Linked DNA regions of Gimesia benthica. Each later gene encodes a partner of the first gene's protein in a complex. Links are inferred from orthologs where the notes say so. Each region holds a gene or a part of one and is shown in the gene's direction. Other genes may lie near its edges.

Region 1 (4,278 bases):
TTCCAAACTGTATTCCGACTGGCAATTCTGAGCAGAGGTCTCTCCGGGAACTCAAATTCTTCCGGAGAGCGTTTAAAATAGATAAAATTAGAAGGTTATCAGCGCGAAAAGTGATCCCGCGTTGACACATTTCCGCTGATTGCTGATACTCCGGAATGCGGAACCCGGTTCGTCTGGACTGCGGTGGGCGATACAGAAGCGCACCGGCCGGGGGAAGTCTGTGTCAATATTTTGAGAATCCACATTCCACAGCTGTTATCAGTTTCAGATTAACCCGGTGGCAGGGGCCGGTGAATCCCTGCTTAGATCGCTTGAAGTTATGAGTAGTACGACCGAATTAGACCTGGCGCAATACACCGAACAACTGGCTCAGCAGGCCCGCGCTGCATCGCGTAAACTGGTTTCCGCTAATGGGAACCAGAAGAATGCCTGGCTCCGTCGGATGACCGAACTGATTCGGGAACGGACTCCTGATTTACTGGCTGCGAACGAACGCGATATCGAGCAGGCTCCCGAATACGGTTTGTCGGAAGCGTCGATTGACCGTCTGCGATTGACCGAAGCGCGGCTGGAGGGCATTGTCACGGCGCTGGAAGAGATCATGGCTTTGCCTAATCCGGTTGGCGAAGTGATTGACAGTAACATGCGTCCCAACGGTCTGCTGGTAACCCGGGTGCGGGTGCCTCTGGGCGTGGTGTTCTTCATTTATGAGTCGCGTCCGAATGTGACCATTGATGCGGCCGCATTATGCGTGAAGAGCGGCAACGCGGTGATCTTACGCGGCGGAAAAGAAGCCTTTCACAGCAATATGGCCTTTTATCAGCTGCTGCAGGAAGGGCTCCGCGACGTGGGGCTGCCTGAGCAGGCCGTACAACTGGTGGAGACCACCGATCGCGAAGCGGTGGGGCATTTTCTGAAGTTGAACAAATACATTGACGTGACCATTCCCCGTGGTGGTAAGGGGCTGATCGAGCGTGTGGCCCGTGATGCCACGATGCCTGTGATCAAGCATTTCGACGGAATCTGCCACGTCTATCTCGATAAGACGGCGGATCCGGAACTGTCAAAGCGGATTACGGTCAACAGTAAGTGTCAACGGCCCGGTGTGTGTAATGCCGCCGAGTGTCTGCTGGTGCATGCGGATGTCGCAGAGACCTTATTACCGGAAGTTGCGAAAGCACTGCTGGATGCGGGGGTTGAGCTGCGGTGTTGTCCCCGGTCGCTGGAACTGGTGGGAAGCGGTGTGCCTGCGACCGAGGAAGATTATGGCACCGAGTACGGGGCGAAGATCCTGTCGGTTAAGGTTGTCGAGGATATGGATGCTGCGATTGAGCACATTCATCAGTACGGTTCGGGGCATACCGAATCCATCATCACGACCGAACTGGCGGCAGCAGAGAAGTTCACGACCGAGGTCGATTCTGCGGCTGTAATCGTGAATGCCAGCACGCGTTTCAATGATGGGGGTGAGTTCGGTCTGGGAGCGGAAATCGGTATCAGCACAGACAAATTTCATGCACGGGGCCCCTGTGGGCTCAACGAATTGACGAGTTATAAATACGTGGCCCACGGAGCAGGGCAGATCAGAGAATAGAGGGGAAACAAGTTTTTGCGACCCGGCCGGTGAGCCTCATATCCCGGCGGGCTGTGAATTACAGGGAGGCCAGGGATGGCAGATGTACTCAGTCAAAATGAAGTGGAATCGCTGTTATCGGCGCTGGATCCATCTGCCGGCTCTTCCGGTGGGGGGAGTCGACCGGCGGCCCGGAATACCGATTTCAATTCCCAGATCAGCATCTACGACTTCAAACGCCCGGAACGCGTCAGTAAAGAGCAGATGCGGGCGTTTCGCGCTTTGCATGAAAGCTTCAGCCGGGAGTTCGGGGCGGCACTCAGCGGGATGCTGCGGTCGATTATTGAAGTCAAACTGATCAGTGTAGACCAGCTGACGTATTCTGAATTCGTCTTCAGTCTGGAAAACCCGACCTGCTTCAACCTGCTCGAATCCGAGACGCTGGACGGACATATTATTCTGGATATCAGCCCATCGATTATCTTCCCGATCATCGACCGGCTGCTGGGAGGGGATGGCCACACGCACGGTGCCTATCCCAATCGGGCTCTTACCGAAATCGAAATCCGCCTGGTGTCGCGTATTACCGGCCTGGCGATTGAGGGGATCGAATCTGCCTGGAGTAACCTCTGCGACTGGAAGCTGCGGGTTTCCCAGGTGGAAAGTAATCCCCAGCTGGTTCAGATCGTGCCGCCGAACGAAGTGATCGTGCTGATCTCTTTCGAAGTGACGATGGGGGAGACCCGGGGAATTATCAACCTCTGTATTCCCTTTAATACGATTGAGCCGCTATCGAACAAGCTGACTTCAGATACCTGGTCGGCTTATAAGAAGAAAACGCCTGACATGCGTCAGCAGTTGAATCTGGAAGCGAGTGTCTCCAAGTCCAAGATCGAGATGAAGGTGGAGCTGGATCACAGTCGGCTGACTGCGGGTGAGGTAATGAATCTGGCTGTCGGTGATGTGATCATGTGTAACAAGGGGAGTGCCCAGAGCCTGACGGTGGAAATCGAAGGGGCACCGGTCTTCACGGCTTATCCGGGTGTTTATAAGGGGCATAAGGCGATCAGCATTGAAAAAATGCTGGCGATACCCAAAGATATCATCGAGCAGCGAATCAAGCAGGCGGAAGCAGGCCAGGCCTGACGCAGACGAGCACGCCGGCGGTGTGGTCATAAGTTTACATTTTACTGGTTGAGCCACTGCTGAATAACCTGCAGCGGGAGCCATCACCTGCAAGATTGATGGATTCCGAGCGTTCACGTCGACCGGAGAACGCGAGTTTTCGGGAAATCGGTTTTTTTCTCTGCAGGAATACGGAATTTACTCCCGTTTCGGTGGAAAACCAGAGGGGAGGCTGATTATACTGCCCGATCAATCTACAGCGCTACCGTTGTGGTTTCTGTTTTTATGAACAGTATTCTTTGCTGTTGACCGGGTGAAATCTGGTCCGGTAAAGAGATATATAGATAGTGTCATTCAGGACTTACGCCTAGAAACTCTGTTGTGTCAGAGGGCCGGCGAAAGCTGAAGTCATTTACGAAGATTGAAGAACAATGCCCAAGCAAAAGACTCACAAAGGATTGAAGAAGCGTTTTAAGATTACCGCTTCAGGAAAAGCCAAGCACCGCAAAGCATTTCGGGGCCACATTCTGAGCAAGAAGAGCCCCAAGCGGAAAATCGGTCTGCGTAGCGATGGCGTCGTGACCGGAACGGAAGCGAAGCTGATCGTGGAAGCCCTGCGTCCCGGTTCTTAAGCCGTTCCCGATTCCCCTGACAACGGCACGCGGGGAAACGATCCTGACAGAATCCAGATTACACATTCAGTTGGAAAGTAATAATGCGAGTTAGCAAAGGTTCAGCTCGACGTCGAGCCAAGAAAAGACTGTTTAAAGAAGCCCGTGGTAATTACGGTGGCCGCAGCAAGTTGTTGCGTACCGTAAAAGAAACAATCATTCGGTCTCGTGCTTATGCCTACCGTGACCGTCGGGTTCGCAAACGTGAATTCCGCGCTCTGTGGATTACCCGTATCACCGCTGCCTGTCGTGCAAGGGGTACGAACTATTCGCAGTTCATTAACGGTCTGTCCAAAGCGGGCATCACGCTGAACCGGAAGTCTCTCAGCGAGCTGGCGATTTCTCAGCCTCAGATCTTCGATGAGATCGTCAAAGCAGCACAGGCAGCTCTGGCAGCATAATCTGCCTTTCTGCTGAAATAAGCCAAATTCCAGCCGGATCTGTTTTTAACAGGTCCGGCTGTTTGCGTTTGTACCTGGCTGCGGGGAGAGCGAAAATTGCCATACGCAAAACGGGAAGGATCTGGTAAATTCAGTCATCGTTCCCGCCTGTGGGCTTAGGCAGGCCTGGGTTTCTCGTTTTGATCCGCAGGGAGGCAGGAGAGTATGACTCACTTAAGGCGAGTATCGTACCGACAGCAGCAGCTCCGAAGATTGCTGCTGGCGTGGACGCTGGGCGTATCGTGCGTCTGTCTCCTGGCTGGTTGTACCGGCGTGCGTCGCGTCGTGCCTGCCCCGCTGGTGTTTGAAGAGCAGTCTCAGAAGATTCTGGCGATCGCTCCTTTGGGCACGCCGAAAGCCGAGGCGATTCAAAAGCTGACGGACGCCGGAATCAGCGGGGAATTTGCTTCCAGCCCGTCCATCTATTACTGCGATCTGTGGGAGCAGGAGAACGGAAACCGCTGGCACA
Region 2 (3,705 bases), 1.3 Mb from region 1 along the record:
CCGCGGAAGATAAGAATGCCGCCTTCGATGGTAAATTCATCAGCTGGGTCAACAAGCATACCCGAAATTACCAGACCAAGATTCTGGACTCCCTCTCTTACATTCCCGATGTAATCGTGAATGTGAACGTCGATGTGGAAAACCTGAAGCGCTACGTTGAACGCAAGCAGGAAATCAACACCGATGGCACGGTCGCACTGCAGTCGAAAGAGCAGTCGACAGAGCGGAACATCAGCCAGAAACCGGCACGAGCCGAACCGGGGGCCCGTTCCAATCAACCTAATTCGCTGTCGGTTGCACGCGGTAATGAGAAGAGCGAGAAGGTAACCGAAACGAATTCAGAATCGCTGTCGGCGCCTTCCTTTACCTGGACGGAAAAAGAGTTTGTCGCTGCGATGCCGAACACGGTTCAGGTTTCAATTTCCATTCCCGAAGACTATTACGCTGCTGTCGCAGTCAAACGGGGCATCCAGAAGGGAGAGTCGGATGCAGATCTGGCCACCTTCAAACAGGCGACCGATACGATCAAAGCTGAGGTGGAAACCAGTATTCAGAAACAGGTTCAGAAGCTGATTCCCTCCCAGTCGGCTGAGAATTCCGTGAGCGTTGCTTCATTCGTCCGCGTGGATCAGCAGGTGCCGGAAGTGGCATTACCGATAACGGAAACCGTAGGTGAATTTGTGAGCCAGTGGGGCAGCACCATCGGTCTGGGACTGTTCGCTCTCTGGGCACTCTGGATGCTCAATAAGAGTATGCCGGAGATTGAAGAAGTCAATACGGAGGAAGTAAACATGCCTCGCGAAAAACCGACTCCCGCGGAAGACGAAGAGGAAGAGATTCGCCCCCGCAGGCAACCGACACAGCGGGATGAAGTGCAGTTACTCGTACGCGACAATCCGGAAGCTGCGGCCCTGGTGCTGCGGAAGTGGATCCAGTCCAAGTCGTAGACAGGTGCTCCTCCGGGAGTCGATCAGGAATACAGTTAAAGAGTGGATAGAAACATGGATGATCTCCAAAAAGCAGCTGTGCTGTTACTGAGTCTGGACAAACCGCTGGCTGCAGAGGTCTTAAGTCTGATGTCCAAAGATGATGTCGAAAAAGTGACAATGATGATTGCCCGGATGCAGGATGTCACCAAAGAGCAGCAGTCCAGCGTATTGAACGAGTTCACTTCTCTCAGTGGTGAGCAGACCAATATGGAACGTGGTGGTCTGGATGCGGTGAATGAACTGCTGGAACAGTCGCTGGGGAAAGAAGGCGCCGGTTCGATTCTGGACAGCATCAATCAGACGATGAACTCGGTTCCTTTCGGATTTTTACAGAAGTCCGGAGCAGCGAACCTGCTGACTTTTATCATCGAAGAACATCCACAGACCATTGCCATGATCATGTCGCATCTGCCCAGTAACCTCGCGGCAGAAGTACTGGCAGGGCTCCCTTCCAACAAGCAGATGGATGTGATCAAGCGGATTGCCAATATGGAGCAGACCAGTCCGGAGGTCATTCGTGACGTTGAGAAGAGTCTGGAACATCGAATGAAGAATACATTCAGCCAGGGGACAGAAAAGGCGGGTGGCGTGGAACTGGTGGCTGAAATCCTGAACGTAACCGACCGGATGACCAACAAGGGGATTCTGGAAAATATGGATCAGGAAACACCCGATCTGGCAGACGAGATCAGAAGACTGATGTTCGTCTTTGATGACCTGGTCAAACTGGACAACAAGGCCATTCAGGCTCTGCTCAAAGAGGTTGATACCAACCAGTGGGCGGTGGCTCTCAAGGGAGCTTCCGAAGAGATCAAGCAGAAGGTGCTCAGCAATCTGTCACAACGGGCGGCTGACATGCTGCGGGAAGAAATGGAATACCTGGGGCCGATCAAGGTCAGCGATGTCGAAGCCGTTCAGCAACAGATTGTCGACAGCGTGCGGCGGCTTGAAGATGCCGGTGAGATTGAAGTCGCCTCAGGAAGCGAAAGCGAACAGTACATTACCTGATGTCGGTCAGGGAACGAGTTTGATGTCAGGCGGTTCTGGACGCAGAGGCAGCCTGACAGAATACAGATAAAGATCGAATTATGGCGGAACTGGAAACAGCAAAACTGTTAAAAGCAGAAGCCTTTCGAGCATTGGGTTCGAAGGTGGCTTACAGTTTTAACGACATCGAAAAACGATGCGAAGACTACATTCAGAAGGTGCGCGACCAGACGCGCCAGATGATTCTGGATGCGCAGCAGGAAGCGGAACAAATCAGACAGACTGCCTACCAGGAAGGTCATCAACAGGGGTTGACCGAAGCACAAATGGAACAGGAGCAACTGGTACAGACCCGGGCCGAGCAACGGGCCAGCCAGATGGTTCAGGAGCAGCTGGGAACCGTTTATCCCGCGATGCAGCAGGCCGTGGAAGCCTTGCAGCACGAACGTGTGAACTGGAGACAGATCTGGGATAAGAGTGCCGTCGAAATCTGCCTGGGGATTGCCGAGAAGGTGATCCGCGCGGAACTGAATGCGAAGCCTGAGTCGGTGCGTCCCATGATGAGTGAGGCGCTGAAGCTTGCTTCCGGCACGCAGCAGATTCGCTTTCATCTGAATCCTGTCGATGTCGAACATCTGGGGCAGAACACCAGAACTTTCATCAGTAATTTAACCGGCTGTCAGAGCTGTGAGATCATAGAGGACGAAACAATTTCTCCCGGTGGTTGTATTGTCGAGACGCAGCACGGCACGATTGACGCGACCCTGGAAACGCAACTCGAGCGAATTTCAGAGGAACTGATCATTCAGAATCAGGAATAGTCTTTTCGGATGTTTGATGTATCCCAGCAGATAAAACAGATTTTGCCCTTTCGCCTGACCGGCAGGGTGACCCGTGTCGTGGGACTGACGGCTTCAGTCTCCGGATTTCCGGCACCGCTGGGGGCAGTTTGCGCCATCGATCGGGAGAATGGTCACGCCATCGAAGCGGAGGTGGTCGGCTTCCAGGATGAAGAAACGCTTTTACTGCCTTACGAAGATCTGACCGGAATTCGTCGTGGAGACCGTGTGTCACTGATTCAGTCGGTCCCTGCCGTGGCGGTGGGAGATGAAATTCTGGGACGTGTCCTCGATGGACGCGGACGTTGTATCGATGGCAAAAACCAGGCGATGCTTGCGGAACGGGCCAATCTGAAGGCGAAGCCTATTTCGCCCCTGGATCGTCCGCGAATCGATACACCCTTGAGCACAGGTATTCGGACCATTGATGGATTACTCACCTGTGGCAAAGGTCAAAGGCTGGGGATCTTTGCGGGCAGTGGTGTTGGAAAAAGTACCTTGATGGGACAGATGGCCCGCCAGAGTTCTGCGGACGTGAATGTGGTCTGCCTGGTGGGTGAGCGAGGCCGTGAAGTCCGAGAGTTTCTGGATCGCGACCTGGGCCCGGAAGGACTGTCCCGTAGTGTGGTCATTGTGGCAACGAGTGACGAACCGGCGTTGATTCGTCTGCGCGCCGCGCATCTGGCAGCCGCCGTCTCGGAATACTTCCGCGATTGTGGCAAGGATGTGCTGCTGATGATGGACAGCGTGACCCGCTATGCCCTGGCACAACGGGAAATCGGCCTGGCGGCCGGTGAGCCTCCGGCGACCCGTGGCTATCCACCCAGCGTGTTTTCCCTCCTGCCTAAACTGCTGGAACGGAGTGGTCGGACCGATTCAGGAAGTATTAC

Evidence for each region. Proteins that work in one complex are often made in the same cells at the same time.
Region 2: the proteins of fliM (region 1) and fliG are in contact, whole or in part, in a crystal structure (PDB 4QRM), measured with the Thermotoga maritima proteins. The link is inferred for Gimesia benthica from one-to-one orthologs. Residues at the interface, in WP_004081085.1 of Thermotoga maritima: Tyr124, Leu127, Asp128, Ile130, Met131, Gly132, Gly133, Pro134, Glu136, Pro139, Arg141, Thr144, Glu145, Ile146, Glu147, Ser149, Ile150, Lys153; in WP_004082903.1 of Thermotoga maritima: Phe122, Ser125, Glu126, His127, Pro128, Gln129, Thr130, Val133, Glu157, Arg161, Leu164, Leu165, Arg167, Ser169, Glu171, Val172, Glu175, Ile176, Asn179, Lys182.

What each region holds. Positions count from the first base shown.
Region 1 is NZ_CP043930.1:2,201,946-2,206,223, reverse strand. Bases 829-3,694 are described here. They hold fliM (flagellar motor switch protein FliM), read left to right. Parts: upstream 829-1,669; coding sequence 1,670-2,719; downstream 2,720-3,694. Other genes in these bases: rplT (50S ribosomal protein L20), read left to right, coding at 3,414-3,694; rpmI (50S ribosomal protein L35), read left to right, coding at 3,130-3,330; F1728_RS08340 (glutamate-5-semialdehyde dehydrogenase), read left to right, coding at 829-1,594. Outside these bases: F1728_RS08345 (Crp/Fnr family transcriptional regulator), read left to right, coding at 1-31; more of F1728_RS08340, read left to right, coding at 320-828; more of rplT, read left to right, coding at 3,695-3,770; F1728_RS08320 (hypothetical protein), read left to right, coding at 3,975-4,278. UniProt on the Bacillus subtilis protein: One of the proteins that forms a switch complex that is proposed to be located at the base of the basal body.
Region 2 is NZ_CP043930.1:927,332-931,036, reverse strand. The notes cover bases 1-2,999. They hold fliG (flagellar motor switch protein FliG), read left to right. Parts: upstream 1-1,001; coding sequence 1,002-1,997; downstream 1,998-2,999. Other genes in these bases: F1728_RS03785 (FliI/YscN family ATPase), read left to right, coding at 2,807-2,999; F1728_RS03790 (FliH/SctL family protein), read left to right, coding at 2,078-2,797; F1728_RS03800 (hypothetical protein), read left to right, coding at 1-947. Also shown: more of F1728_RS03785, read left to right, coding at 3,000-3,705. UniProt on the Bacillus subtilis protein: One of the proteins that forms a switch complex that is proposed to be located at the base of the basal body.